Regions from separate parts of the Flavobacterium sp. KBS0721 genome, predicted to be linked through region 1. Evidence: riboswitches for the same ligand, from Rfam matches in the RefSeq annotation. Region 1 holds a riboswitch; the other holds the start of a gene.
What was found. A riboswitch is a leader RNA that binds a small molecule or an ion and turns the genes downstream of it on or off. The one in region 1 is predicted to bind S-adenosylmethionine.

Region 1 (15,375 bases):
AACGATAATATCAACTGGAGAATTTCGGGTCAAACAGGCTTTAGAGCGCCATCATTACAACAAAAATATTTTGAATCAAGTTCTACTCAGTTTATAAATGGAGCACCTTATCAGGTAGGTTATTTTACAAACGATTCTCAGGCGGCTAAAAGCATTGGGGTTGAAAGTTTAAAACCTGAAAAATCTAAAAGTATTAGTACAGGATTTACATTTAAAATTCCTGATGCCAATATTACCATTGCAACCGATGCCTACTTTACAAGAATCGATGACAGAGTGGTGCTTACTGGACAATATTCAAGACCAACAGATGCTCAGATAAATGCAGCTACATCTGCTACACAAAAAGATGCATTGACATTGTTTCAACAAGCATTTGATTTAAAAGGAGTTGAAAGAGCTTCGTTCTGGACCAACGGAATCGATTCTGAAACTAAAGGTATAGATGTAGTGATTTCTCAAAAATACGATGTAATTCAGGATTTTACCATCAGAAATGATTTTGCATTAAGTTACAATACCACCAAAAGAGTAGGGAAATTAAATGTTCCTCAATCTATTATTGATGCCGGTGGAGATCCTTATGTATATTCATTTTTCCCGGAATCGAGCAGAGTTTATTTAGAAGAAGCGATTCCTAAACTAAAAGCGAATTTAATGACAACTTTCAGCATCAAAAAGCTGGATATTTATTTAAGAAATAGTTATTTCGGAAAAGTGACTGATCCGGGAGCGACAGATGTAAATTTAGACGGATCATCATCAGTTTACGAGCATCCGGAATACAGCGCAAAAATTGTTACCGATTTATCTTTAGGATATCAAATCAATGAGAAATTCAGATTTACAATTGGTCTTAATAATATAGGAGATGTTTATCCGGACAGAAACAATCCGTCAACTCCGGCATTTACCAATACAACGCCAACATTGTCTCCTGCGCCAAGCACAGATTTAACAAATGCAAATCAGTTTGCTTATTCAAGAGCAGTATCACAATTTGGATTGAACGGAAGATTTGGTTTTGCCAGATTAAGTTTTAAGTTCTAAAAATATAAGATTGGCCACGGGTTTTACGGATTAAACGGGTTTACGCGGATTTTTTTTAATCATTTAAACTATGGCTTAACTTTTTTTATTATTGGCTTCAATTAAAACATGCCACAGATTTTTACAGATTTTTTTAATCGTTTTAATCATTCAATCTGTGGCTGTTTTTTTAAGTAGAAATTGAAAGATAAAAGTATTCCGCGTAAACCCGTTTAATCCGTAAAACCCGTGGGCTAATCTATAAAGTAAAACACCTGTATTTTCAGGGATTCTAAAAAAATGTATTAATTATCAATTTTTAATTTGGTAGATATAATAATAGTTTGTATATTTACTCTATCGAATTAGTCGAGTTTTAAAAAGCATTAATTTAAAATAATATAAAATGAAAACAATAGCGAATAATATGATGATATGTTGTGAGATGATGCAAATGTGCATCCCAATTCGTTGTTGCCAAAAGTAAAAGATAAAATCTTTGTTATAGTTAGAACTATAAGCCCTTTTGGTAGCCATCCGAAAGGGCTTTTTTTTATTTCAATATTTTTAAATTTTATATTATGAAAACATTAAACTCAATCGCAATAGAATATTTATTGAGAAACGATTCTCAAAAAAACAATAATAAATCCGAAGACATAACAAGAGAAGTTACAAGACTAAATGCGGAGCAGGAGTTAATAAGAAGTCAAAAATCATTACTGCTCTTAATGTATAACCTTGAAGAAGAAGGAGAAGACTTTTTTATTCAATAAGTAACAATATCAATATCAATAACAATATCAATTTCAAAAATCAATTTTAATTGCGATTTCAAATAACGATTACAATCAAAAATCAATTTCAAATAACAATATATAATAGTATTCACAATACCTAAAAAACTAAGATCATGAGCACACAAAAATTTGCAACAAACGCACTACACGCAGGACACGATGTTACTAAAAATGCAGGAACAAGAGCAGTGCCTATTTACCAGACATCATCTTATGTATTTAACGATTCAGATCACGCTGCCAATTTATTTGGTCTTGCCGAAGCCGGATTTATTTACACGAGATTAAATAACCCGACAAACGATATTTTAGAGCAACGACTGGCTGCACTCGAAGGCGGGATTGGAGCTGTAGTGACAGCATCCGGAGCATCGGCAATTTCTACAACTTTGTTGACTCTTTTAAAAGCGGGCGATCATATAGTGGCTTCCAATAGTTTATACGGAGGAACTTATAATTTGCTAAATGTAACTTTGCCTCGTTTAGGAATTACAACGACTTTTGTAGATCCTTCTCAACCTGAAAATTTTACAAAAGCAGCTAAAGAAAACACAAGAGCCTTTTTTGTAGAATCTTTAGGGAATCCAAAATTAGATGTATTAGACTTAAAAGGAATTTCGGCGGAAGCCAAAAACTTCAAAGTTCCTTTTATTGTAGACAATACGGTTGCTACACCTTATTTATTGAATCCAATTCAGTACGGAGCAGATATCGTAATTCACTCTTTAACCAAATATATTTCAGGAAACGGAACTTCATTAGGAGGCGTTATTATAGATGCAGGAAAATTTGACTGGTCGAACGGAAAATTCCCTGAGTTTACAGAGCCTTCTGCAGGATATCACGGTTTGGTGTATCATGAAGCTTTAGGAAATGCAGCTTTTATAGCAAAAGCAAGAATCGAAGGTTTACGTGATTTTGGAGCAGCTTTGAGTCCATTTAATGCTTTTCAGATTATTCAGGGATTAGAAACTTTACCAATCCGAATTCAGAAACATAGCGAAAACGCTTTGGCTCTGGCCTCTTGGTTAGAAAAACAAGATGAGGTAGTTTGGGTAAATTATCCAGGTCTTAAAAACAATAAATATTATGATTTAGCACAACAATATTTGCCAAAAGGACAAAGTGGCGTGATCACTTTTGGACTAAAGGGTGGTTTTGATGCCGCTAAAAAAGTGGTAGATCAAACTAAGTTGTTCTCGCTTTTGGCCAATATTGGTGATACAAAATCATTAATTATTCATCCGGCAAGTACAACGCACCAACAATTGTCTGATGCAGACCAACTGGAAACAGGAGTTTCAAAAGATTTAGTTCGACTTTCTGTCGGAATTGAAGATATCGAGGATTTAATAGCTGATTTGCAAGCTGCTTTCACCAGCATTACCCAATCGCAATACAGTATTAATAAAAATTAGGTTTTTTTGTTTTTTGTTTGAAAAATTGCCTTTAGCAGCGTGAGTTCTGCTAGAGGTGATTTTTTATAGAAGAAATTCAACATAAAGATTTCACCATATATGTAGGGGCGCACAGCAGTACGTCTATCTCATATGGGTTAATTAACCCCCAAAAAAATAAAATTATGTCAAAGCTTAAAATAAATATCATCCTTTTTGGAATTGGAAATATAGGAAGTACTTTGATCAATCAAATTATCGAAAGTCAGGAGTTTTTTCTCGAAAGTAAAAATATTGATTTTCATTTTCCAATTATAACCAATTCAACAGTAGCGTTTTTCGAGAAAGAAGGCGTTGGATATGCCTGGGAAACCAATTTCTTAGAATTGGCTGTTCCGTTTAAAGTGCAGGATATTATTGAATTTGCCAAAGAAAACGAATTTGAGAACTTAATAGCCGTTGATGCAACAGCGAGCGACGAGCTCATTCATCATTATAACACTTTGATTGAGAATGGTTTTAACATTGTAGCGGTAAATAAAAAAGCCAATACATTGCCAATTGATTTGTATAAAGGCATCAGGGAGAATCTTAAAAAATACGACAAAGAATTTTTGTACGAAACATCAGTAGACACAGGTTTTCCGGTATTGCAAACCTTAAGAGATTTGTATTCTTCAGGCGAGAAAATTACTAAGATACGAGGTGTTTTCTCAGATAATCTGAGTTATGTTTTTAATAGGTTTGCGACAGAAGATAGTTCTTTTTCATCTCTGCTCAAAGATGCAAGTTTATTGGGTTTAATGCGGTCAACCTTTAAGGAAGATTTGTCAGGAAATGATACAGCAAGGAAGTTATTGATTTTGACAAGGGAAATTGGAAAAGATTTTGATTTCTCTGATATAAAAATTAATTCTCTCATTACAGAAGAACATCTGGAGAAAAACGGCATTCTTAATACAGAAGCGATCGACAAATCATTTAAAATTGCAAAAATTGCCCAGGCAGACAATCATGTGCTAAGATACGTAGGAGAATTTGATTTAGAGAAAAATACATTAGAAGTAAAAATAGTTTCAGAACCAGTCTGGTCTGCCATAGGACAGCTAAAAGGCTCAGATACTATTTTTGAAATTTATACACAATCCTATGCAGATGTTCCAATAGCAATTCAAAGCGCTTCGGCATGTAAGCAGGCCATATCAAGAGGTATAATAACTGACATTTTAAAAGTGGCCGAAAAAATTAAAAATAAAGAAGCAGTTTGGCTGTAAGTGGTTTCGAATAGCAGTTAGTTGGTCTTTGATATAATGAAACAGGAAAGTTCGCGATGTATTTTTTTGTAAGTTTTAACGTTCTTTTTTTAAGATCTTTAATTTGTAGGATGTTTTTTAACGTTAAAAAGATGTTTTTTGACGTTTTTTACGATTAATTTGCTGATCCTCACTTGCATAATTGAAAAAATATTCGCACATTTGTAATACCTCAAAATTACCAGTAAAATAAACTTAGTATTCTGAATATAGTTATGTCGATCGGGACAAAAGTTGAAACAACTTTCTTTCTTAATTGATTTAAAAAAAGATAAAAGTTAAAATATTTGGCAGTTTCCGGGAAGCTTATTAAAATAAAACAAATGCAAGAATTTTTTAAAATAGCAAGTAAATCCAAGATGAATAAATCCCTACAGATGAACAAGATGTTTAACGTCGCACGTATTTGTGTACGCGTCTGTTGATACTAAAAGTATATATAAGTTGTATAAAACTTAAACCCTTTTGGTATTGTGATCCAAAAGGGTTTTTTTTATTCCATTTGGTTGCCATAACAAAAAATTAAATAAACAATAAAGATTATAAAACGCAAACTAACATAAACTTAAATATCATGAGCAAATTAAACTACATAACAAAAACGTTTTCTACATTGAAAAACTTAAGAGCTAAAAGAAATAATCCGCCACCACCAACAAATGAATTGGTACACCCAAGATTTGGAATCACGGAGGCAGATAAAGTAGCGGAGAAAAAAGAACCAAATTCATTATTATTTTTGATGTATTCAAAAGAGAATGAAACACTTTTTATCTAAATCAAAAAGTATCATAAAATAGGGGAATACCTGCTTAATTTTACTGGGCTAATTGTTCGGTAATTTTTTGCGTACAATAGTTTTTGTTTGAATTATGTTTAAGAAATTAAGCAATCAGTTTCGATAAAATTTGTTAGTTTAAGAAATAAGTAGTTAATTTGCACCTTTAAGTTCAAAAACGTATTGAAATGTTATAAAGAAAGGACGAGGGATTAGACCCGATGAATCCTTAGCAACCCTTCGTTAAATCGAAGAAGGTGCTGCATTCTACCACGCCCAAACGTGGAAAGATAACAACAAGAATTTTCTAGTTTCACTCTAGTACTTTCTTTCTAATATTTCCACATACAAATCAATAATAAAAAGATTTGAAATTGGAAAATATACCAAGTCCCATTATAATTCAAAATTTCATCACCGAGAGTGGTGCAGCATATCCATTATTACCATTGAGTTTTACACTTTTTGGTTTACCATTGCATAGCGCGCCTATAGTTTTGGTCAATCACGCTTTGACCGGAAATGCTCAGGTTACTGGCGAAAATGGTTGGTGGAATGATTTAATTGGCGAAGAAAAAACAATAGATACCCACAAATATACCGTATTGGCATTCGACGTTCCCGGAAACGGAAACGATACGTTTATAATAGAAAATTATCAGGATTTCACCACAAGAGATATTGCCAGAATTTTTATAAAAGGTCTGGAGACATTAAATATCGCCCAATTGCACACCATTATTGGAGGTTCTGTTGGCGGAGGAATTGCCTGGGAAATCCTGGCATTAGAACCTAATATTACGCAGAACTTAATCCCAATTGCAACCGACTGGAAATCGACCGACTGGATGATTGCCAATTGTTATTTGCAAGAGCAAATCCTAAACAATTCAGCAAGACCTATCGAAGATGCCAGAATACATGCCATGCTGTGTTACCGCTCTCCTGAATCATTCAAGGAAAAATTTCAACGTACGATCAACAACGAGCAGCTAATTTTTAATATCGAAAGCTGGTTGGCGCATCACGGTGAAAAATTACAAAAGAGATACCAATTGTCATCTTATAAACTGATGAACCAATTGCTCAAAACCATAGATATTACCAGAAATAGTGATGATTTCAAAACTTTAATGTCGAGAACAAATGCAGCGATTCATATTATCGGAATCAACTCTGATTTGTTTTTTACACCAAAAGAAAATCGTGAAACTTTTCAGGAATTAAAGAAGTTCAAAGACAATGTTTTTTACAGCGAAATAGATTCGGTTCACGGACATGACGCTTTTTTAATCGAGTACAAACAATTAGATCATTTACTTGCCGATATTTTTAAGGCAGAAACAATAGAAAAATAAAATGAAAATATTAAAATTTGGAGGCAAATCGTTATCAAACGGAGAAGGACTTAACAAGGTAGTTTCAATCATTTCTGATAAAGTAAATCAAGGAGAACAAATTGCAGTCGTAGTTTCTGCCCGCGGAAATGCTACAGATGAATTAGAATATATTTTAAAACTTGCTTCCAAAAACGGCAATTACAAACCATTATTTGAGAATTTTAAAACGTACCAGGTTTCAGATTATCCTCAGGTAGACTTGTCTGAAGAGTTTACTATTTTAGAAAAACTTTTTGAAGGTGTAAGCTTAATTGGCGATTACAGCAATAAAATAAAAGATCAGATTTTATCGAAAGGAGAATTGCTTTCGGCTAAATTATTGACGGCAATTTTAAAAGAGAAAGGAATTCCGGCAAATTTTGTCGATTCACGTGAATTGCTGAAAACCGACTCTAAATTTGGTGATGCACAGCCATTAGAACAGCTTTCTAAGAAAAACGTTGTCAATTATTTTAAAGAACACAATGGTTCAACGGTAAATATTGTAACTGGTTTCATTGGTTCAAACAATAATAATGACACCACAACTTTAGGAAGAAACGGAAGCAATTATACCGCATCGTTAATCGCTAATTACTTAAATGCCGAAGAGTTACAAAACTTCACGCACGTTGACGGAATTTATACAGCAAATCCTGATTTGGTGGCTGATGCTAAAAAAATTGAATTTCTTTCGTTTAATGAAGCGAACGAATTAGCGAACTTTGGCGCAACAATCCTGCATGCCAAAACGATAATCCCTTTATTAGAAAAAAATATTCCACTTCGTATTTTAAATACATTCAATCACGAAAATCGCGGCACATTAATTACTTCAGATTCGGCTAAAGAAGGAATCAAAACACTTTCGGTTTTAGAGAATTTATCATTGGTAAATCTTGAAGGACGCGGATTATTAGGAAAAGCAGGGGTTGATGCCCGTATTTTTAAAGTAATGGGCGATCACAATATTAGTGTAAGTATTATTTCTCAAGGATCTTCAGAAAGAGGAATTGGGTTGGTTGTAGCTACAGATAAAGCAACAACAGCGATGATCGAATTGGAAAAAGAATTCGAAAATGATTTTTATTCTAAAGATGTAAACCAAATTACAGTTACCGACAATGTTTCGGTTATTTCGATTATTGGTCAGGATTTGAGTACTTTTCATAAGCCTTACACTGCTTTAATCAAAAATAAAATAGTTCCAATTTTGTTTAACAACACCGTTACGGGTAAAAACGTGAGTTTGGTGGTTAAAAAATCAGAACTTAATAAAGCGTTGAACGTAATTCACGGAGAGATTTTTGGAGTTTCAAAGAAAATCAACATTGCTATTTTTGGTCACGGATTAGTTGGCGGAACTTTAATCAATCAAATATTAGAATCGGCTGCAGCCATCGAAAAACGTAAAGATATCAAGTTGAATGTTTTTGCAATTGCCAATTCGAAGAAATTACTTTTAAACAAAAATGGAGTAACTTCAAACTGGAAGAATGACATTGCAAAAGACGGTCTTGATTATACCATCAATGATGTAATTGCTTACGCGAACCAACATCATTTAGAAAACTTAATTGCGATTGATAATACGGCAAGCGCGACTTTCGTAGAAAATTATATTTCTTTGATAGAGAGCAGTTTCGACCTGATTTCATCTAATAAAGTAGCCAATACACTGAGTTATGGTTTTTACAAAGAACTAAGAAAATCTTTAACAGATAACCAAAAGAACTATTTGTATGAAACCAATGTTGGTGCCGGATTGCCATTAATTGATACTATAAAATTATTGCATCTTTCAGGTGAAAATATCACAAAAATAAAAGGGGTTTTCTCTGGAACATTGAGTTATTTATTCAATAATTTTTCTGCGAAAGACGCTCCTTTTAGTGAAATTCTAAAAGAAGCAATTGATAACGGATATACAGAACCAGACCCGCGTGAAGATTTATGCGGTAATGATGTGGGAAGAAAATTATTGATTTTGGCAAGGGAATTAGATTTACAGAATGAATTTGAAGAAATCTCGATTCAGAATTTAATTCCGGAACATTTGCGTGAAGGAAATGTGTCTGATTTCTTAACCAAGCTAAAAGAATTCGACCCAATTTACGAGAAAATAAAAGCCGATCAAAAACCCAATCACGTACTAAGATACATTGGCGAATTGTCTGGAGATTTACAAAATGATAAAGGAATTCTGGAAGTAAAATTAGTTTCGGTACCATCTGATACTGCTTTGGGCGGATTAAAAGGATCTGATTCTTTCTTCGAAATATATACAGAATCTTACGGAGATCGTCCAATTGTAATTCAGGGTGCCGGTGCAGGTTCTGCGGTTACAGCGAGAGGCGTTTTTGGAGATATTTTAAGATTGTCAGATAAAGGATAAAAAAGAATTTTAAATTTGTTAAGAATACTAAAAAAACAAATAAACAATAACATGAAAAAAATTATTATCCTTTTTTGTCTAATCTCTATGAGTATGCAGGCTAAATATTATAAAGCTACACTTACTCTGGAAAATGGAGAAACAAAGAATGGTTTTGCCGAAATGGTTGAAATCAATGATTCGAAAGTAAAATTTAGGCTGACAGAAAAAGGTGATACTGAAAAGATTTTAAGTGAAGAAATAAAAAAAATTGAATATACAGATAAAGACGAAAATTCATTTATAGCCGAAAGATTATTTATACATACCAATAAAGGTGAAAAAGGGATAAAAGAAGGTACAAAAAAATACTGGTTATACGTTGCTTATTCTAACGGAATAAAATTAGCAGTTGATGCCGTTCGATCTACAATGCGATTCAATGCTATAAACGGAACAACGACAGGTTCTAGCGGAGGAACAGTACTTTATATGGGGAAAGAAAAAGCAGATGGTGTTTTTTTTATTTTCTATTTATCTGATATGATGTCTATTAATGTTGGGATGGATAAAGCCGTTAGAAATCATTGTGAATTATTGTTTAAAGAATGCCCTAAATTTTTAGAAGCAGTAAATGCCGAAAACTTTAAGAAACCGACATTGTTAAACAGACTTATAGAATTGTATGAGACCAATGATTGTAATAAACCTGTAGTAACAGCAAAAGCAGAGGTGAAGAAAAAAAGTAGTCCAAAAAAGAAAAAATAAAATCTTAACTAACTATTTTTTAGACAAAAAAAAATGAAAAATATACTAATCTTACTATTGTTCTCCAATATTCTAACAGCACAAATTTCAAATGTCATTAGAAATAAAGACAGTTATACACAGGAAGTTTTTCCGTATAAGGGCGTTAGAGCAATCCAGGTAGATGAAGTAAGTTCTCCAGGAAATGAGGATAATGTATTTATTTTTTCGAAGATTGAAAAAAATGCCAATCCTGATAAAATGTATTTTCAAAGATTTACAAAAGTCAATAGTAAATGGATCGTAAAATCTATTCTTGAAGTAAATCATAACGGAATTATTTCGGCCTGGGGAAGCAGAAAAGCTTTTGGAGATTACAATAAAGATAAAAGTGTTGATGCTCTTTTTATTTACGGACTTTATGATGCTGATTTTAAACAACAATCTGTTCATTTAGTGTTTTCGCAAAAAGATCAATTTTACACCATTGAATCCAGTGTTTCTGATGATTTTAAAACAGATAAATTATCTCCTAATTTTAAATCTTTAGATGCAGAATCTAAAAAACAGGTTTTAGAATATTGGGAGAAATTAGATAAAAAAGACAAATAACTTACGAATATAATACCATGAAAGTAACCTTAAACAGAGTAAACGATGCGTTTCATTTCAAACTCAAAAATGAACGTGGTCATGTAGTGGATGTTGATAGCAGAGCTGAATTTGGCGGAAGCGATTTAGGTGCAAGTCCAATGGAATTAGTATTGATGGGAGTTGCAGGATGCAGTGCTATTGATATGATTTCGATTTTAAAGAAGCAACGTCAGGAAATAAAAGCATTTAATGCTGAGGTAGAGGGAGAACGCGTAAAAGTTGGAGAAGCAACACCTTTTAAAGAAATCAATGTGGTTTTTTATTTAGAAGGTGATATCAATCCGGAAAAGGCAAAAAAAGCAGCACAGCTTTCTTTCGAGAAATACTGTTCAGTTGCCAAAACAGTTGAACCTACAGCTACAATTAAATACAAAGTTGTCCTAAACAACGAAGCATTATAAATTAGAAAATGAGTCAATTAGAAAATGAGAAAATTCTTTTGGCTTGATAAGTAATAAATATTTGCATAAATACTTAGTGAATCTCTGAGTTCTTTTGTGAGTCTTTGTGAAATTATAAAAACAGGCGAATTGGTGCTAATTAGTTCAATTCGTGTTAAAACAAAAAAAATGAACGAACAAGAATTTGGTTTTGAAACCCAAGCCATAAGAACACATCTGGAAAAAACACAATTTCAGGAACATTCTACCCCATTATATTTATCATCGAGTTTTGTATTCGAAGATGCAGAGGACATGAGAGCCTCTTTTACGGAAGAAAAAGTACGTAATATTTACTCTCGTTTCAGTAATCCAAATACAACAGAATTTGTTGATAAGGTTTGCGCAATGGAAGGTGCTGAATCCGGTTATGCTTTTGCAACCGGAATGGCGGCGATCTATTCGACTTTTGCAGCATTGCTGGACTCAGGTGATCATATTGTTTCTGCAGGAAGCGTTTTTGGTTCTACACACGCGTTGTTTATGACTTATTTCCCTAAATGGAATATCGAAACGACTTATTTTGACATTAATAAACCAGAAACGATAGAGGGATTTATTAAACCTAATACTAAAATTTTATATGCAGAAACACCAACAAATCCTGGTGTAGACGTTGTTGATTTAGAATTGTTAGGTCAAATTGCAAAAAAACACAATCTGATTTTAATTATCGATAATTGTTTTGCTACACCGTATATTCAGCAGCCAATTAAATACGGTGCAGATATCGTAATTCACTCGGCAACAAAATTAATCGACGGACAGGGTCGTGTTTTAGGAGGAGTTGCAGTTGGAAATGCAGAGCTAATTCGTAAAATATATTTATTTTCAAGAAATACAGGTCCGGCAATGTCACCATTTAACGCTTGGGTTTTATCGAAAAGTTTAGAAACTTTGGCAGTTCGTGTAGACAAACATTGCGAAAATGCTTTAAAAGTGGCTGAGTTTTTAGAAGCACATCCAAATGTTGAAAGCGTGAAATATCCATTCTTAAAATCACATCCAAAGTATGAAATCGCCAAAAAACAAATGCTTTTAGGCGGTAATATTATTGCAATTGAAATAAAAGGTGGTCTTGAAGCAGGACGAAAATTTTTGGACAAAATTAAATTATGTTCGCTTTCCGCAAATATTGGAGACGTAAAAACAATCGTAACACATCCAGCTTCGACAACACACAGTAAATTGTCTGTTGAAGAAAAGCTGGCAGTTGGAATTACGGAAGGTTTAGTACGTGTTTCTGTAGGTTTAGAAACGGTAAAAGATGTTATTGCCGATTTAGATCAGGCACTTTCTTAAATAATTTTAATGATATATTTGTCAGGCTGAGCGAAGTCGAAGCCCATTTAGTGACTTCGACTTCGCTCAGTCTGACAATTATTGTTTTTTATATATGAAGCCAAGATTACTCATTTTATCAGATTTATTTGGAGGAAAAGATCCGGAATGGGTTAAAATCTACATGAATTTATTGCAATCTAAATTTGAGATTCAGTATTATGATGTTCTTGAATTGGCAAATATTGCTTCTGATAATTTTGTCGAAAGTGAGATTCATAATCAATTTCTTAATGGAGGAATAGATAAAGCTATCCAAAATTTACTTCAGTTAGAAACAGGAAAAATACTTGTTTTAGGATTTAGCATTGGAGGTACAATTGCCTGGAAAGCATCTTTACAAGGGCTGAAAATTACACATTTATTCGCTGTTTCATCAACAAGATTACGATACGAAACTGAAGTGCCAAATGGTATTGTAAAATTATACTTTGGAGAAAAAGACCCAAATAAGCCTAACCCACAATGGTTTTTAGATTTGAATATAGATAATCAGATTCTCAAAGACAACAATCATCAACTCTATTTGCTAGAAGATAATATACCCGTAATTTGTAACGATATATTAAAAACTATACCGCAATAACGATTTTTGATTGTAAATTGTACCGTTAAAAATCTTTTTTTATTTAAACCATACTAATTTAGTCGAACTTACTTTTTTATTGTGTTATTTTTCTCATTCAAAAAGCTTATTTTTGTTGCAGAAAAATATTTAGCTGTTATTTTAGCAAGAAATCTAAAATCAACAATCTAAAATCTAAAATATATATAAGTGCTTTCAAAGAAAACAAAATACGGAATTAAGGCTTTAACTTATTTGGCTAGACGTGAAAATAATGAACCTGTACAGATTGCCGAAATTGCCAAAAGCGAACATATTTCGATAAAATTCTTAGAAAGTATATTGTTGTTACTTAGGAATTCCGGTTTCCTGGGAGCAAAAAAAGGAAAGGGCGGAGGTTATTACCTGATAAAAGATCCAAAAGATATCAGTATGGCCAAAGTGTACCGTATTCTTGAAGGACCAATTGCTTTGTTGCCTTGTGCAAGTCATAATTTTTATGAAAGATGCGATGATTGCGATGACGAAACTACTTGTGCGGCAAGACGTTTAATGATGGAAGTTCGTGATAATACTTTAAAAATATTAGAAAGTAATTCTTTGGCAGATATTGCGTTTTAAAGAAAATTTTAAAACATATTAGTCATTTAAGGTAATATAATTTTGCTTTATGTAAGTAGCTTTATAAGCTTATATTAAATGAACTTATATAACTTATATGGTGTAGAAATTAAAAAATCAATTTATATCCGGCTAAGAAAAGCATTACTGCGATGGCGTTTCTTAAAAATAAATCAGGCACTTTTCCGCTTAACATACTTCCCATAAAAATTCCCGGAAGGGATCCCAGTAATAGTTGCCCTAATAAGGCTAAATCTAAATTTCCCATTGAGGCATGCCCAATTCCGGCAACAAGAGTTAGCGGAACGGCGTGGGCAATTTCGGTTCCTACTAAACGTGGCGTTGGTAAAAGCGGATATAAGAAAAACAAAGTAACTGTGCCTAAAGCTCCGGCACCAATAGAGGTTAGTGTCACGGTTGCTCCCAATAATACACCAATGCCAATTGTCAGCATGTTTTGTGTATGACTTTCAGTGTGAAATTTATCTCCGGCATGTTTTTGAGAATATATTAATAGTTTCTTTTTGAACAGAATTGCAATTGATGTAAAAAGTAATGCCCAGCCTAAACTGTATTTTATAACTGCATTTATTGTCGAAATATCTGTTTTTATACTGTTTAATATCCATAGCGTTATTAAAGCTGCAGGAACACTGCCCAGAGTAAGCCAACCTGTAATTTTCCAATTAATATTTCCTTTTTTATGGTGTACAAATACGCCTCCCATTTTGGTAAAAGCAGCATATAATAAATCAGTTCCAACGGCTGTTGTTGGGGGAATACCAAAATACAATAAAATTGGTGTCATCAACGAACCACCTCCCACACCTGTCAATCCTACCACAAAACCTACTACTAAACCGGCAATTACAAGACCTATTTGAAAATCCATGAATAAAAATTTGCTGTAAAAATAAGAACATTTTTATAATAATCCGATGGATTTGGTAGACTTTAAAATGCTATATTTGCAAATGAATATCTTGAATGTTTTATCTCGCTGAAATACAATGCGATACGGTTTTTAACTTAGAAATCTAATTTGTTATATTTTTTAAAGTTGCTCTTTACTTAAACAAAAGAGGATTAGAGTTGTAAAAAAATTAAATAATGTTTTGATATTTAGAAATAAGTACTAATTTTGCGTAGTAATCTATTAAGCCGATAGGGTAATGGATTTCTAGGCTAAAAACCAAGCCAGTAAATATGGAAAAAGAATTGAAAATAGATAGTGTAAGTATTAAATCGGATGTATTATTAAAAGAAAAACTGTGGGTTATAATTCCGGTTATATTATTAATAGGTTTGTTATCTACGTTGATATACAAGCATCATGCTGAATTTTCGATAGATGGATTAGTTTCGGGATTTGATACAGATTTTTTAATATTTTTCGCTATTGGAGTTTTTGCACAATTGGTAGATGGAACATTAGGAATGGGGTACGGAGCAACTTCAACTTCATTTTTATTAGCTTACGGAGTTCCGCCAGTAATTAGTAGTACAGGCGTTCACGTTGCAGAAATGTTTACTACGGGAGCATCGGCAATTTCGCATCATAAATTTGGAAATATCAATAAAAAGCTCGTAAAACATTTATTGATTCCGGGAGTTTTAGGTTCTATTGCAGGAGCTTATTTATTATCAGATGTCATTAATGGAGACGTTATAAAACCGTTTATTGCGGTTTATATGATTGTTTTGGCAATTATCATTATTAAAAAAGCATTAGCAAAAACAATAGTTAAAAAGAAAACTAAAAAATTAGGAATTTTAGCCACTTTTGGAGGTTTTATGGATGCTGTTGGCGGCGGTGGATGGGGTCCCATTGTAACATCTACATTATTAGGAAGAGGTAGAAATCCTCGTTACACTATTGGATCAGTAAATGCAGCTGAATTTGCTATTTCATTTGCAAGTGGAATTACCTTCATGCT
Region 2 (15,375 bases), 1.9 Mb from region 1:
TGAAAATCCGGCTCCAAAAGTAGTAATCAGGATGTTCTGACCTTCTTTAAAATCGTCTTTAAAATCCCAAAGGCATAGCGGAATAGTAGCTGAAGTGGTATTCCCGTATTTATCGATATTTACTTTTACTTTCTCGATACCAATATTCAAATGTTCGCTTACTGATTTTATAATTCTCAGATTAGCCTGATGCGGCACCACCCAGTCAATATCTTCTACTGTTAAGTCATTACTGGCAAGAGTCTCCTTAGAAACGTTTGACATGGACTCAACTGCTTTTTTGAATACATAGGAACCTTCCTGTTTGATAAAATGTTCTCTGTGAATGATACTTTGCATCGTTGCAGGTACTTTTGAGCCTCCTGCTGGTACTAAAAGTGCAGATGTACCGCTTCCGTCTGTACGCAGGATGCTTTTCATCATTCCGTACTCTAAATCTGTTTTTTCTAAGAGAACGGCTCCTGCTCCGTCTCCAAAAAGAATACAAGTATTACGGTCTTCATAATCTACAATAGAACTCATGGTATCGGCTCCTACTACAACCACTTTTTTGTAACGTCCGCTTTCGATCATGGTCGTCGCCATTTCTAATGCGTATAGGAAACCGCTGCAGGCACCGTTTAAATCAAATCCAAACGCATTTGTAAATCCGCTTAGTTCGCATACTTTACTCGCTGTAGGAGTTAAAAGATGATCCGGCGTTGCAGTTGCCAATACTAAACCATCAATTTCCAGACGATCTATTTCATAAGTATCTAATAAATTCTCGATTGCTGCACTAGCAAGATCTGATGTTGCCAGATTTTCATCTGTAGCCAATCTTCGCTCTTTTATTCCAGTTCTTTTTATTATCCAGTCTTCAGTTGTGTCAACCATTCTTGAAATCATCTCATTACTTAATATAGAGTTGGGTACAAAACCTCCTATAGCTGTAATTGTTGCCTTCATTTTTATTTGTTTTTGTTATTTTGAATCTTTTCTTTTGCTGGTTTTTTTTGGGAGAAAAAGCAGACTGCAAAATAACGTCAGAAATTTGGAAAAGACAAGAGCGGTATGTCTAAACCTGCTGCCATAATTCTAGTTTTGCTTTTATGTACTAAAGAATCCCAAAAACCATACTTTTGTGGCACCATTACTAGTATATCGGCATTATAAATGTTAATTTCTTTCTTAATCTCATTTATTACCGCATTCGATTTAACAGTTTTATAGAGGTATTTTACCTGTTGAAACTCTTCTTCGAGAGTAGAACTCAATAATAATCGGTCTTGTTCCTGCTTAAGATCATCTAATTTTGCATCTACACTAAAAAATTCTACTTCTGCTCCCAGATTTCCCACAATGCTTCTTAACCAACTGAATCTTTTGATAGACGAAAAACTTAAAGTGTCGCAGGCATAGAGTATTTTTTTTATGTTTTGAAAGCGGGCATGTAGAGGAACAGCCAATACAGGCGTATTTAAATTCTTAATTACTGATGTTGTCGAATTGCCCATAAGTTCTTGTTCGAAAGAGCGTTCCGCCATGCCCATAACAACCAGTTCGGCATTATGAAGCTCTATTAACGACGAAAGTTCATCTTCTAAAAATGAATAACTGCAAAAGCAACTAACTTCAATATTAAAAGCACCGGCAATGTCTCTACCTAAAGTTTTTAGTCTTTCGGATGCCTTGTCTAGTTGTTTCTGCATTGCTTCTGCGCTAATGTGAGAATTGGCACTATGAATGTCTAACTGAAAAGAGTTAAAAAGAATAAGACTGGCATTAGCGCTTTTTGCTAGTCCGGCAGCGTATGTAACAGCATTATTGGCTATAGCCGAAAAATTTGTTGCTGCTATAATAGTGGGATGTAAATTCATAAAATATCAATTAAGCAATTAATCTGGTAAAAGTGCTCAAATAAACTTTTGGGGATTTAATAAATAATACTGTAGCGTCATTATCTACTTCCAAAACGTATTTTTTGGCTTCCGAAATTTAAACCTTAATTATTATTTTATTACTTAAATGCTGTTTTGTCCCTCCCCCAAATTATTGTTGAATTCGAAAATCACAATTCTTTTTTTACGAAAATAAGAACATCCAGACTACTAAAACCACAACTATGACAGTCTAAAACAATTAAATCAGTTATTATTTAACGTTATATCAATATTTTCCTTATCATTGTAGTACAGTATAGTATAGTACTGCATTTTAACTAATTTTAATATATTATTATGCAAGAAAAAATTACAAAACCAAAATTATCTTTCAGAAAGCTGATTACAATGCTGCTTTTTATTACCACAATTGCAAGTTCAGCTCAAACGTATGAATTCGAAAATGGTACGCGCACTAATAGTGCCGACATACAAAATTGTGATTCCTGCTCAGGAAAAATAGTCGGTAATTTAGGTGGGAATAGCAGCGTATCTGTCAATGTTACCGTTGCTACAGCAGGCTGGTACAATCTGCAATTGTTTTACTGCACAGGCGATCCGCGCACGATTAGGCTGACTGCGGGTTCTGCCACCACTATTTCGATTCCGTGCGAACCAAGTGGCGGATGGAGTACAGCAGCTTCAAAAAACCTAAGTGTATACCTCAATAGCGGTAGCACTTCACTTCTTTGGGACAACACCAGTTCATGGGCCCCTAATTTAGACAAGTTTGTTTTAACTCCAATTGGTTCTTCTTCCACACAAACAATTTCCTTTGGAACAAACAATACTATCGTTTATAACCTAGGCACCAAAACCTACAATGTGAAATTTAATGGGGCTACAGTAATTACCAACGCATCCGCGTATGCTTTTAGCGATCAGCAGTATTTGAGTGGTAATTATGCTACGGCAACGTATACCTCAGAAGCATTTACAGATAATATTGGCAGCGGAACCAAGCATATTTTTACTTTAAGCGGTAATTATACTTTGGGAATGCAGCAGGTTTTTTATGCTTATAACAATAAAAATTATGTTGCCGTGCAAGTAGTACTGACCGGAAACGGTTCTAACTCTTATAAAATGTCACCATTAACCAGTTATCAGGTAACGCCTAATTTTGGCAGCGGCGACACCCGAGCTTTATTTGTTCCTTACGACAATGATGCGTGGATTCGTTACAATGCTTATCCGCTTAATTCAGCCGATTTTACTGCTTCGGAGGTGACTAATATTTATAATAATACGAATCGTAAAGGTTTGGTTATTGGTTCTCTTGAACATACTAAATGGAAAACAGGTATTGCCGTAAGCGGTGGCGGGGCATCATCGGCCTATGTTTCAGTTATTGCAGGATGGACAAAAGATGACATCACAAGAGACAAACGGGGCCATGGCTGGGTAAATGTGGGACAAACAAGTTGTGCTTCGCCAAAAGTATTGTTAAATGCTACTGATGACTGGCGCACCGGTCTTGAGGAATTTGCACAAGCGAATGCTGCCCTGCAACCTAAATATATTTTTGACTGGACAGCACCAAAACCTATTGGCTGGAACAGTTGGGGCGCTATACAGTCGAATATTAATCTTACTAAAGCAAAAGCTGTTGTAGACTTTTTTCACGATGATTGCCCGGCTTTTAAAACCGAAGACAATACATTATTTATTGATCTTGATTCGTATTGGGATAACATGTCGGATGCTGAATTGGCACAATTTGTTACTTATGCAAAAAATAAAGGATTTAAAGCCGGTATTTATTGGGCACCGTTTGTAGACTGGGGCAAGTACAATCGTCCTGTCGAAGGAAGTTCATACACTTATAATCAGTGTTGGACAATGGTCAACGGAAGTCCGCTTGAATTAGACGGCGCTTATGCCATGGATCCTACAAGTCCGGGAACCAAAGCGAGAATACACTATTTTATGAACCGCTTTAAAGCAGCCGGATTTGAAATGATAAAAATCGACTTTTTGACTCATGCCAGCATCGAAGCTGATGGTTTTGCTAATAATCAGCTGCATACCGGTATGGAAGCATATCAGGAAGGAATGAAATTTTTGGTCGATGAAATTGATGGAAAAATGCTTGTTCAGGCTGCCATATCGCCAAATTTGGCAACAGGTCCGTTTGTACATGTTCGCCGTATTGCCTGCGATGCTTACACTAGTATAAGCGATACTGATTATACGCTTAACAGTACTACTTATGGCTGGTGGCAAAACAAAATCTACGATTATTTAGATGCTGATCATGTGGTATTTGGAAATGCAACTATTGGAGAGAATCGTGCCAGACTATTAAGCAGTGTGGTAACAGGCACTATTACAAGCGGTGATGATTTTTCTGCTACTGGTCCGTGGAAAGCCAGATCGCAGCTTCTTCTGCAAAATAATGATGTTATGAATGTTGCCCGCGCTGATATGCACTTTATTCCTGCCGATGGCAATACAGGTTACAATGCTGCCAATATTTTCTCTGCTAATTATAATGATGTAACTTATGTAGCTGTTTTTAACTACAGTAATACTCCTACTACGAACAATGTTAGTTTAAGTCGTTTAGGTTTAGGTTCAGGAAATTATACTGTAAAAGAATTGTACTCCGGTACGATAAGTTCAACGCAAGGCACACTGAGCGTTCAGCTTCCTCAGGCCGATGCTGCATTGTATGCAATTTATCAGGGACCGGTTTTAAGTACGCCTAATTACAACTGGGGAAATGCTGCGACGAACTATGTTTTTCCTAATCCGGCAACGAATACATTCCAAATAAAATTTGATCATGCGATTAATGGACCTGTTGCCATTTCTATGTACGACTTAGTGGGCAAAGAAATTTGGAAAACTACGACCGTAGCTGAAGATATGATCAGTTCTGAAATACCAGTACATCATCTTGCCAGAGGTATTTATATGATAAAAGTTTCAACCGCCGGAAACAAAGTTCAAAACTTTAAATTTATCAAAAAATAAGTTTTATTTAATTTAAACACGAATTGCACGAATTAGCACTAATTGGTTTGTGGAATAATTTCACAACTAAGTTTAAACATTTAAAATTAGTGTCAATTCGTGAATTCGTGTTTACTTTTTATAATTATGCCTAAGCTTAGTTCGTGCAATTCATGTTTTAAAATACCACAGATTCCAGAAATTCAATTACTTCTCCATTCGGGCTATAAACCAGACTATTGCTAACAGTTACCGTTTTTCTGCGATTTTTTAGATCTAAAGTTTCTTTTACTGATAATGGTTTTGCGCCATTTTTGATTGCTTCATCATATGCTTTGTTGGCATCCAAAACTGTAAAACAAATGTGCAGTAGCGAATTTTCGACATACGGATCTCCTTGTTTTCTTTTACGGCCCTGAGTAGGGAAACTGGCATTACTGTCGCATATTTCTATATAAGAATCAAATGCTTTGTTCTTTAGCATTACACACTTTTCTAAATTAAATTCCGGCAAACTCCAATCGTGTACCACTTCAAAATTAAGGGTTTTGTAAAATTGTATGGTTCTTTCAAAATCCTGTGCCTTGATCGCAAAATGATGAAATCCTATTATATTATTCATTGTTATTTTTTTTGATGTAAATATGTTTTTTAAAAATTGTTGGTTGTTTACTTAGAAATTTTATCCCAACATATTTAAGATATATTCGATAATATGTCGCTCCGCTGGAGCTATTGAAAACTACATTCTGATTGGCTATAAATATTACGCTCCGCTGGAGCTATCGCAACGTTTGTCATCTCGAACGAAGGGAGATCCGAGCGATAGCTAACATACGAAGTATATCACATCAGCAGATCGACAAAGATTATCGATTGTGTTCCATCGGAACACCTCATCGGTAGAAAAAAAACACATCGTGAGAAACATCGTCCCATTGGGACGTTTGAGAAATTGTATCTGTAATCTGTATATGTTTTTACCAATTATTATTTATAAAATCAAACATTCCTAAGGAACGTGAAAAAACGCCTTATTTATTGGGCTACCTACGAAATGTTCCGATGGAACAAAAACAAAGCGATAAGATATTATCCTTAACAAATTGTTCCATTGAATTTTCCTTAGCTTAATGAAATTGACCGATAGTTATCGGGAGGCCCAAACGACTACTTCACTTACTTTTTATTTTATTTCGGATTTCAGTGAACTTCGTTTGTAACGAATTGCATCGCCAGTTAGCCCTTTCAGGCTTCTGGAGCGGGATTAGCTCCTAAAAAAAAGTTTTACTTTTATTAAGAAAATTTACTCCAGCCAAAACCATTCTTTTACCTCGTTTTCTATCGTTTCTTCTTTTATAATACTTTCATATTCATTAGTCGCCGTATTGTACTGATAGTCTTTTTGCCACTCTTTATGGTGTAAAACTACTTGCTGAATGGCATCGGAAATAAATAAAACTTCCTCATTGGTCATGATGGGATGCAAAGACAAACGTACCCATCCCGGTTTATTGGTTTGGTTTTTCTGAAGAAGATCTTCGGTTATCTTGTTGGATTGTGCCTCATTGATATTGAATAAATAATGGGCATATGTACTTGCGCAGGACCAGCCACCACGAACCTGAACGCCAAAGCGATCATTTAAAAGTCGTACGATTAAATTATAGTGAATGTCTTCTATTAAAAAGGAAACACATCCTATTCTTTCTGTTTTTAGATCTCCAAGAATAGACAAACCGGGAATCTTTTGAAACTCGCTGTAACAGAGATTAAGCAATTCTTTTTCTCTGTTTTTTATGTTTTCGACGGCCATTTGGTGTTTTAGTTTCAAGGCCAAAGCAGCTCTCATGACTTGAAGAAAACCCGGAGTTCCGCCATCTTCCTTGACTTCTATCGAATCGCTGTAATGATATATTCCCCAAGGATTGGTGATCTTTACATTTCCTCCTCCCGGATTATCAGGAACGTCACTTTTATACAGCTTTTCATTAAAAACCAAAACACCACAGGTTCCGGGACCGCCTAAGAATTTATGAGGAGAAAAAAAGATAGCGTCCAACTGTTCTTTGGGATCTTTTGGGTGCATATCGATTTGCACATATGGTGCTGCGGCGGCAAAATCGACAAAGCAGAATCCGTTGTTTTCATGCATCACTTTGGCCAGTTCATGATAAGGTGTAATGATACCTGTAACATTTGAGGCAGCTGTAAACGAACCAATTTTCAGCGTTCTGTCGGCATATTTTTTAAGTAATTCAGCCAGTATTTTGGGATCTGTCAAATTATTCTCGTCGGGAGGTACAACCACAACATCGGCATTTGTTTCATACCACGAAACCTGATTAGAATGATGCTCCATATGGGTGATAAAAACGACAGGTTTATCAGATTTATTCGGCTCATTATTTACTCTGTTATGCGCATTACGCAATCCTATAAAACGCTGTAATTTTGATAACGCGGCTGTCATTCCGGTTCCGGTTGTCACCAAAACATCAGATTCGTTAGCATTAACATGCTTTTTGATTAATTGTCTGGCATGATTGTAGGCATAAGTCGACGTTTTACCCGTTTCGCTGGAGAAAGAGTGCGTATTGGCAATCATTGGGCCTATTTTATTGAGCATAATATCTTCAATGGGCAGGTATAATCTTCCGCTGGCCACCCAGTCTGCATATAATAAGTTTTGAGTGCCATATGCCGACTCGAAAGTGTGTTTTACTCCTATTGTATTTCCTCTAAACTTAGAAAAATAACGCTCTAACTGACTTGGTTTCGTTTTCTCAATAACATTCATTTCCATTTCATTTTTAAATTAACTTGTTTACTGCTTATTGTATTCCTAACTATTTATTCAAAAGCGATTTAAGCGTGGTTTGCAGTTCGTCTCCGTGAAGGTTTCTCGCGACAATAATCCCTTTTGAATCGACTAAATAATTAGCAGGAATGGCTCTTACGCCGTACAATTTAGCGATAGCACTATTCCAGAATAATAAATCAGATACATGCAGCCAGTCTAAGTGATCGTCTTGAATTCCTTTTACCCAGTTTTCTTTCTTTTTGTCTAATGAAATTCCGATGATATTAAAACCTTTATCGTGATATTCTTTGTAAGCTGCTACAATATTTGGATTTTCTCTTCGGCAAGGTCCGCACCATGAAGCCCAGAAATCTACCAATGTATATCCTTTAAGGTTTTCTGAAAAACGAATGGATTTTCCTTCTGGATCCTGAGACACAAAATCAGGTGCTTTTTTTCCGACCTGTAATCCGTTAAGCACTTTTACAAGTTCCTGAAGTTCTTTCACGTAAGTGGAATTTTGCTGACTTTTATCCAGAAGCGAAATGTTTTTTGTGATTTCTTCCGGACTCAGTCTATAAGACCAATTTCGGTACAACACATATGCAGAAACCAGAGAACCAGGATGTTCTGTGATAAATTTACTTATATCAACATTCTCCGTTTTTCTGTAATTATTAAATAAATCCTGAGACGCAGAACCTTCTACAACCGATGTGCTGTAATATTTAACAGGGCTTAATTTTACTGTAATAGGCGATTTTTCAAGGAATATATACAATGGACTATCGGCTGTATTTAGGCTTAATCCGTACAATTCAGGAAGTTTTACTTTCGTTTTAAAACTGAATTTTCCGTCGGTAACTTTTACCGAATCTATGGTGGTAAACATCTTGTTGTGAAACTTTTGCAGGTATACATATTGAGCCACAGTATCGACAACTGTTCCTTTTAGCTGCACATTTGCCTCTTGTGCCTGAGTTGTTGTTGCGCAAAGGCATAAAGCCAAAAATGCTACTATTTTTTTCATTGGGTTTGTTTTTTAAAAATTGGACATATAAATTCCCGGACCAGAATAAAAATGGTCTGCTATTACATGGATAAAAAAGAAAAAGGGGATAAAAAAGTTACGTGTAGTGCATTCGGAAAACCAAAAGGTGGTTTTCTATTTTTGAAAATAAGTTACATTGTTCCGTACAGGCAGGTAATATTTGTTCAGTTTTCATTCTAAAAAATAAATGATTTAATACTAATGATCTTATGCAGATTTACTAATGAAATATATCTTATCTGTCCGCGTTGGCGGAAGGATTTAGCACCTTATTGGGCAACAGGTTGCTAAGACATCATCGGGCCTACTCCCTCAGTCTTTCTGGATAAGTTCATGTAGATTTTTTCTACTCTGCAAATATATATATAAATTCTATGTAATTAGTAGAGTTTAAATTTATTTTTTAAAATATTTTAAATTAATACACAATGAAAGCAATTTTAAAAGACAAAAAAACTCAGTAAAATAAGGCATAACAATAAAAATATCAATTTGTTATGCGTTTAAAAATACTTTGATTTTATTTAAAATATCCAGTATTTTGGGATGAAAGTTTCATCATACATTATTAAGAAATGCTTTTCAAAACAAAAAATAAACTACAAAAATTGATTCTTTCGAAAAATAATAAAATTAAAAATGCGGCCTTTTTTTAGAACATAGACCGCACCTTTTCTTACAACTTTAAAAAAAAATATTTATCTTTAAGTTTTTATGAAGGGTAAAAAATGGTTGTTCTGTTTTTTATAATCACTTCACTTCATGCGCTTTAGAATACAAACACTTTTTATAAGACTAACTTAAAAGTAAATTTAAAATGCAGAAAATCTTACCTTTCCTAATCATCTTCTTATGGTCTTCTGGTATTTGGAGTCAGACAAAATCTACTGATAGTACAGCCTCTAAGAAACCAGAAAAAAATATTGATTTTAATGTAATGCCTTATCTTAATTATAATAGGACAATGGATTTTATGTTTGGCGCTATCCCCATGATGATGTACAAATTAAATAAAAACGATACTATTTCGCCTAAATCTTTATCAGGTATATCTGCGGTTTACACGACCAACAAATCCTATTTTATAGCCACGTTTAACAAATTCTTTTTTAAAGAAGATTCCTGGCGTTTGCAATTTTTCGCAGCAACGGGCAATCAAAATGCGCAGTTTTATGTTGATGATATTGATGTGCCTGATTTTTACAATTACGGGACTAAGACAACAATGGCAAGTTTTACGATTCAGCGTAAATTATTCAAATCTTTTTATGCCGGTGTTGGATACGCGTACGCACATTATGACACGAAATATCAAGATGATGTTGAGCCTTCGTCTGTAACACATACTAATGGTTTACAACTTATTATGTTATACGATACGAGAGATGCAATTTATTATCCTACCAAGGGTGAAAAAATAAAAATACGATGGCTTGATTATCCTGAATGGTTTGGGAACGATGTTGGTGCTAATAAAATTCTTTCGGAGTACAATCAATATTTTCCTATGCGGGACGGAACGGATGTTCTGGCAGCAAGGTTTGCCGGTAAGTTTGGATTAGGAAATATTGCCTTCGAACAACAGCAAACTATTGGCAGTGAAGACATAAGAGGATATTCTGAAGGGAAATATCGCGGCGATGGACTGATGGATGTACAGGCTGAGTATCGCTATAATTTTAATAAAAGAATGGGGCTTGTGGGATTTGCCGGGATTGCCACTATTTATGGCTCAGATACAGAAAGTTTCAACTGGAAATTATATCCCGGAGCCGGCGTAGGTTATCGCTACAGGGCTTTTAAAAACGAAAAATTCAACATAGGATTGGATGCCGCTGTTGGTAAAGACGACTGGGGACTTTATTTTAGAATTGGAGAAGCTTTTTAGAGGGTTTTATCGATTTTGCTTTGATTTAAAATATTTTTTTCACGCAGATTTTAGCAGATTTTTTTTTAAATCGCCGTCTTTGTTTTGACTCTTTACTCTTTACTCTTTACTCTTTACTCTTTACTCTTTACTCTTTACTCTTTACTCTTTACTCTTTACTCTATCTCTTCCTCTCTACTTCCTATTCCTCATCCAGTTTTCTATAGGTTCAAGAACAGTATTAACGATGGTTACCAAAAAGGTACAAATTAAGGTTTCGGCAAAGTATCCCGAAGCTGCGATACAGCCTATAGCGGCACTACACCATATTGTGGCAGCTGAGTTTAATCCGTGTACATTAGGACCTTCTCTGAAAATAACGCCCGCTCCCAGAAAACCAACTCCCATAACTACCTGAGCGGTAATACGGGTAACATCGATATTGGGTTGGCTTGCAGCGACTTTTATAGACAATAATACAAAAGCAGCAGCTCCTGTTGCCACGAGCATATTGGTTTTTAAACCTGTTTCTTTATGATGCCATTGTCTCTCGAAACCTATAATTAATCCTGCGAATAAAGCAATGACAAGTCGGGTAAAAAATTCTGTTGTGCTCAAAATTATTCTTTTATGGGTTTAGAAAATCTGCTCTGTTTCTTTATCTTAATTTCAAACATTAAATATAACAATTTTCAAGATTATTAAATTCTACAGATTAATATAAATAGCTAACAGGATTTAGAAACTTGTTTGGATCATGCTTTTTATTTGACCTCTAAAAAAAAGCTGCAAGGTTTCTTGCAGCTTTTATAAAGTAATGATAAAATTAATATCCTTAATCTACGCGTTTTACAGAAAGTTTGTCTAAACAAAAATAAGCTGCAGTATTCATTCCGTACACTAAATCCGAATCTGTTGATGTCATCTGGAAAACAAGATATTTTACTTCTCCTAAACTCTGAAGATTACTTGCATTTACGTTTATCCATCCAGTAGGAATTACTAATGAAGATCCTGTATGATTTGCTAATGTATGCACAATAGGATTTGTAATTGTTCCGTCTTCGTTTACTCCATAAATTAATAATTTGAAAGAATCACCGGAGGTAAATGCTCTTGCAAATCCATCTCCATACAAACAACCGTAATACGGCCATGGGTGCATGTTTATTTTTAATCCTTCAACTTTATACAATCCTGTGTTTCCAATTTTAACCCAGTTAGAAAAACTGCTTTCGCTAAAAGTAGTTCCTTGTGGATTTTTAGGATCTAAATAACTCGACCAGTATGCAACAATGTACGGATCACCAGTTGTTCCGGGAGTTCCGGCTGCAATTGTAGAAGAAGTACCAAAACCGCTTCCTGCCATAGTTCCCCATTGATGAGGCACCCATCCATCAGATCCGCCAGGACCTGAACCGGAACCGTAATCTGTGATATCATTTACATTTGAAACGATAAAACCATCCCAATAATTATAACCTGAAGATGTTGCAGTATGCGAAAATGTAAAAATGTCAACATTTAAATTCGTGTTCGAAACATACGTGTTTTCCCAGTATTTACCACCGGTTGTTGTAATACCGCTGGTTAATAATGCGCTGGTTAAATTAAGTGTCGATGTGGTTCCAATTGCAGGGTCTGCTACTGTTCTTTTTGTTATACCATTCTGGCTTTTTGCAACTGCACTGGCGTTTTCATTGGTTAAAGGAGCATCATCATTGTTACAGGATGAAAGTCCTAACAAAAGACCAACTGATAAAAAATAAAGTACTTTTTTCATAATTTATAAAATTTAGGGTTAATATTCATTTTTAATTACTCTTAAAAAGGGTGCTTATTTACTTGCTTTTGGAAAGTTCAGATCTTCGGCTTGTGTAAAAAAGTTGGTTACCAAATCAGAAGCACCTGCTTCTGCAAATGACGAAACGTATACCTTAACAAAATCGATTCCCGGTAAATGAACTTTCTTTCCGTTATTATCTACAGCCCAGCTAATATCTATCGACGGATCTTTAATACCTGCGTAACCCCACTCAAAAGTTCCTATATTAAAATTTGTACCTTCTCCATCGCTTACATCTTTTACCGGCAGATATATTTTTGTTCCTTTTAGGGTGTAGGATTCTCCCATCCATTGTGGATAATAATTATAGCGTCTCCATTTTTTTGTTCTTGTAATAAAACCGGAAGCATTTTTATTGTCTTTCCATTTGATATACTCTTTATCAAACTGCCAGTCTTTTGTGCCTGTTACAGCTGCTTTAGCCGCATCTGGCTTAGTGTATGTAATTTCATAATTTTTAACAGTAGTCGATTTATTGTATTCACTACCGGCGATTTCGTACCATTCGTTTTCGTCTGCAATACCATTTTTATTGGCATCATAAGCAACATATACACTTACAGGAGAAAATTTGACGCTATTACTTGTCTCATTCATCAGAATTGTAAAATCGCGTTTACCATAGGCGTTTATTACGGTATGATCAAATGCTGTAACGATAGATCCTCCAAAAGTTCCCAGCGGCACAGCATTTCCTTCGATAAGGTCTGACTGAACTCTTTCAAGAGCTTCTGATTTGGTTGCAAAGGCAAAACTGTCAAAATTATAGGCCGGAGCAGGTATGTAATCGATAAGCGTTAATGCTTTTGAAGTGTACGTTTTACCTGTTTCTGAAACTGTAATTTTTGTAGCCGCTTGTTTGACAACTTTACCCAATGTTACTGTAAGATCTACAGCATACGTAGCTGCTTTTGGCACTATAAACTGTAAAGTTTTAGTGTCTCCAATAACAGAATCTTTTACAACTCCGTCAGCTCCGGTTACTTTTGTTGTCCATTTGTATTTTGCAAGTGCAGCCTCAGCATTTTCGATCACTACTTCAGGATTTACGGTTACTGCATTGTATCTGCTAACTGTAAAATCTGACGCTAGTTTTACTGAAATTGAAGCTACTTTAACGGGTTGCGTTTCAGTACCTTCTTGTTTTGAATCGTCATTGCTGCAGCAATAAAAAGCGCCAATAGCCAATAGAAACAAACTATGTTTTAAATACTTTTTCATATCCTTATTATTTTACTTTTTTTAAGTTGTATTTTTTTAATAAATGAAGATCTGCTGCGCCTGCAAACTTGGTCGCCATTGAAGATTGCTGATGGCAAAGTCCCATAGGTTCGCTAACACAGTTGACCACTTTTATAAAATTAATTCCCGGAAGATTGGCTTTATTACCGTTTTTATCTACTGCCCAGTCGATATCGATATCAGGGTTTACTGCATTTGCATATCCCCATTCCGGAGGTGTAAAATTCCATAACGTAGTCTGTCCAGGACGTGCCGTAACAAAATCTACATTTAGTCTTGTTCCTTCATAGGTAACAGAAGTTTGAGTGGCCCATAAAGGATAGTATTCCTTTTTGCTTTTCGATTTTGGCATGTAATAGGCCTCAGGTGAATTATTTTCGCAAAAGATATGTTCACGATCCGAAAACATATCATTTGGTCCGCTTACTACAACTGGTACTCCCACTGCTTTTTTATGGTAGGTGATTTTAAAATTCTTTATGGTGTTTGCTTTTGTATGCTGACTTCCTATAATTTCGTACCATTCGTCTTCGTCTGGTTTTCCGTTACCGTTTTTATCATATGCAACATATATTATTCCCGGTGCCGGCGGATTGGCTTTATCTGTTAAATCTCCTCCATAAATTTTAAAATCGTTTTGTCCCGGAACATTCACCACAGTATGATCAAAACCTACAATAATAGAACCTCCAAAACCTCCTAAATCCAGTTGGTAGCCTACATTGGTTTCATTAATTCTTCCCAAAGCCGTTCGCACTAAATCTTCTTTCTTAAAGCCGTCCTTGTATACATCATTGGCAAACATTCCCGGTGCCGGATCAAAATCAAAAATGCTGGTGATGTATGGGTTATAATTTTTGGTTTCGTTCGTTACATTTACTATTGTTTTTTTACTACCTTTTTTATCTCCCGAAGTAACATTCAATGTAAGTTCATAAGCTCCTGCATAAATGGGTACAAAACGTAAGTCTTTTGTGTTTCCAACAATAGAATCAGTAGTTTGGTTCACCGGATTTTTAGTCAAAATCCATTCGTAAACAGGGCTTGCAACTTCGGCAGAAGCCGGAATATTCAGGACGCTAAATGTTGATGTTTCGTATTTTTCCTGAAGTGTAACTGCGATCTTTTCTTCAGCTTTATCATCATCATTGTTGCTGCTACAGCTTGTAAAAACGGCTGCAAAGGCAATTAATAATAAATGGGTAAGGTTTTTTTTCATGGTTTTTGGTATTATAATTTTAATTTAATATTCTGATTGATCTATTTTCGGGTAGGAATATTTTCTCCCAAAAGGTGCAAATCTGTTGCTCCCATTATTTCGGTAGAAGTTTCGCCTAACCATCCCGCCTGCTGGTTGAGACCATTATACACTTTTACAAAATCTACTCCCGGAAGGTGAATTTTGTTTCCGTTTTTATCCATTGCCCAATCAATATCAATCGCAGAATCATCGTCGTTGTTGGGTGCGTTATCTGCATATCCGTAAAGAAATGCGTACTGAACAAAATAGCTTCCTGTTCCGCTTTCATCAACCGCATTGTCCGGTAATCTTGTTCCTTTAAAGGTGATACTTGGCTGATCTTTCAACCATTTTGGCCAATAATCTAATGAGTGGTTATAGGCATTGTTTTGTGCCAGATAACCATCTTTACCCTGATTGTCTTTCCAGTAGATATATTCTATATC

Region 2: another riboswitch for S-adenosylmethionine. It lies ahead of B0M43_RS15705 (TlpA disulfide reductase family protein); the one in region 1 lies ahead of B0M43_RS07590 (alpha/beta fold hydrolase).

Annotation. Positions count from the first base shown of each region.
Region 1 is NZ_CP042170.1:1,705,378-1,720,752, forward strand. It holds gene B0M43_RS07565 (TonB-dependent siderophore receptor) at 1-1,050, shown strand, start outside; gene B0M43_RS07570 (hypothetical protein) at 1,611-1,805, shown strand; gene B0M43_RS07575 (O-acetylhomoserine aminocarboxypropyltransferase/cysteine synthase family protein) at 1,943-3,247, shown strand; gene B0M43_RS07580 (aspartate kinase) at 3,412-4,500, shown strand; gene B0M43_RS07585 (hypothetical protein) at 5,114-5,317, shown strand; SAM riboswitch class I at 5,506-5,614, shown strand; gene B0M43_RS07590 (alpha/beta fold hydrolase) at 5,692-6,675, shown strand; gene thrA (bifunctional aspartate kinase/homoserine dehydrogenase I) at 6,677-9,091, shown strand; gene B0M43_RS07600 (hypothetical protein) at 9,143-9,838, shown strand; gene B0M43_RS07605 (hypothetical protein) at 9,872-10,429, shown strand; gene B0M43_RS07610 (OsmC family protein) at 10,447-10,872, shown strand; gene B0M43_RS07615 (PLP-dependent aspartate aminotransferase family protein) at 11,041-12,213, shown strand; gene B0M43_RS07620 (hypothetical protein) at 12,308-12,838, shown strand; gene B0M43_RS07625 (Rrf2 family transcriptional regulator) at 13,028-13,438, shown strand; gene B0M43_RS07630 (sulfite exporter TauE/SafE family protein) at 13,548-14,330, opposite strand; gene B0M43_RS07635 (sulfite exporter TauE/SafE family protein) at 14,645-15,375, shown strand, end outside.
Region 2 is NZ_CP042170.1:3,620,347-3,635,721, reverse strand. It holds gene B0M43_RS15730 (3-oxoacyl-ACP synthase III family protein) at 1-948, opposite strand, end outside; gene B0M43_RS15725 (universal stress protein) at 1,026-1,859, opposite strand; gene B0M43_RS15720 (T9SS type A sorting domain-containing protein) at 2,220-4,901, shown strand; gene B0M43_RS15715 (VOC family protein) at 5,059-5,502, opposite strand; gene B0M43_RS15710 (aminotransferase class V-fold PLP-dependent enzyme) at 6,187-7,680, opposite strand; gene B0M43_RS15705 (TlpA disulfide reductase family protein) at 7,730-8,713, opposite strand; gene B0M43_RS24805 (hypothetical protein) at 8,780-8,914, shown strand; SAM riboswitch class I at 8,967-9,066, opposite strand; gene B0M43_RS15700 (BamA/TamA family outer membrane protein) at 9,552-10,622, shown strand; gene B0M43_RS15695 (MgtC/SapB family protein) at 10,797-11,219, opposite strand; gene B0M43_RS15690 (DUF4465 domain-containing protein) at 11,437-12,384, opposite strand; gene B0M43_RS15685 (hypothetical protein) at 12,439-13,668, opposite strand; gene B0M43_RS15680 (hypothetical protein) at 13,676-14,908, opposite strand; gene B0M43_RS15675 (hypothetical protein) at 14,950-15,375, opposite strand, start outside.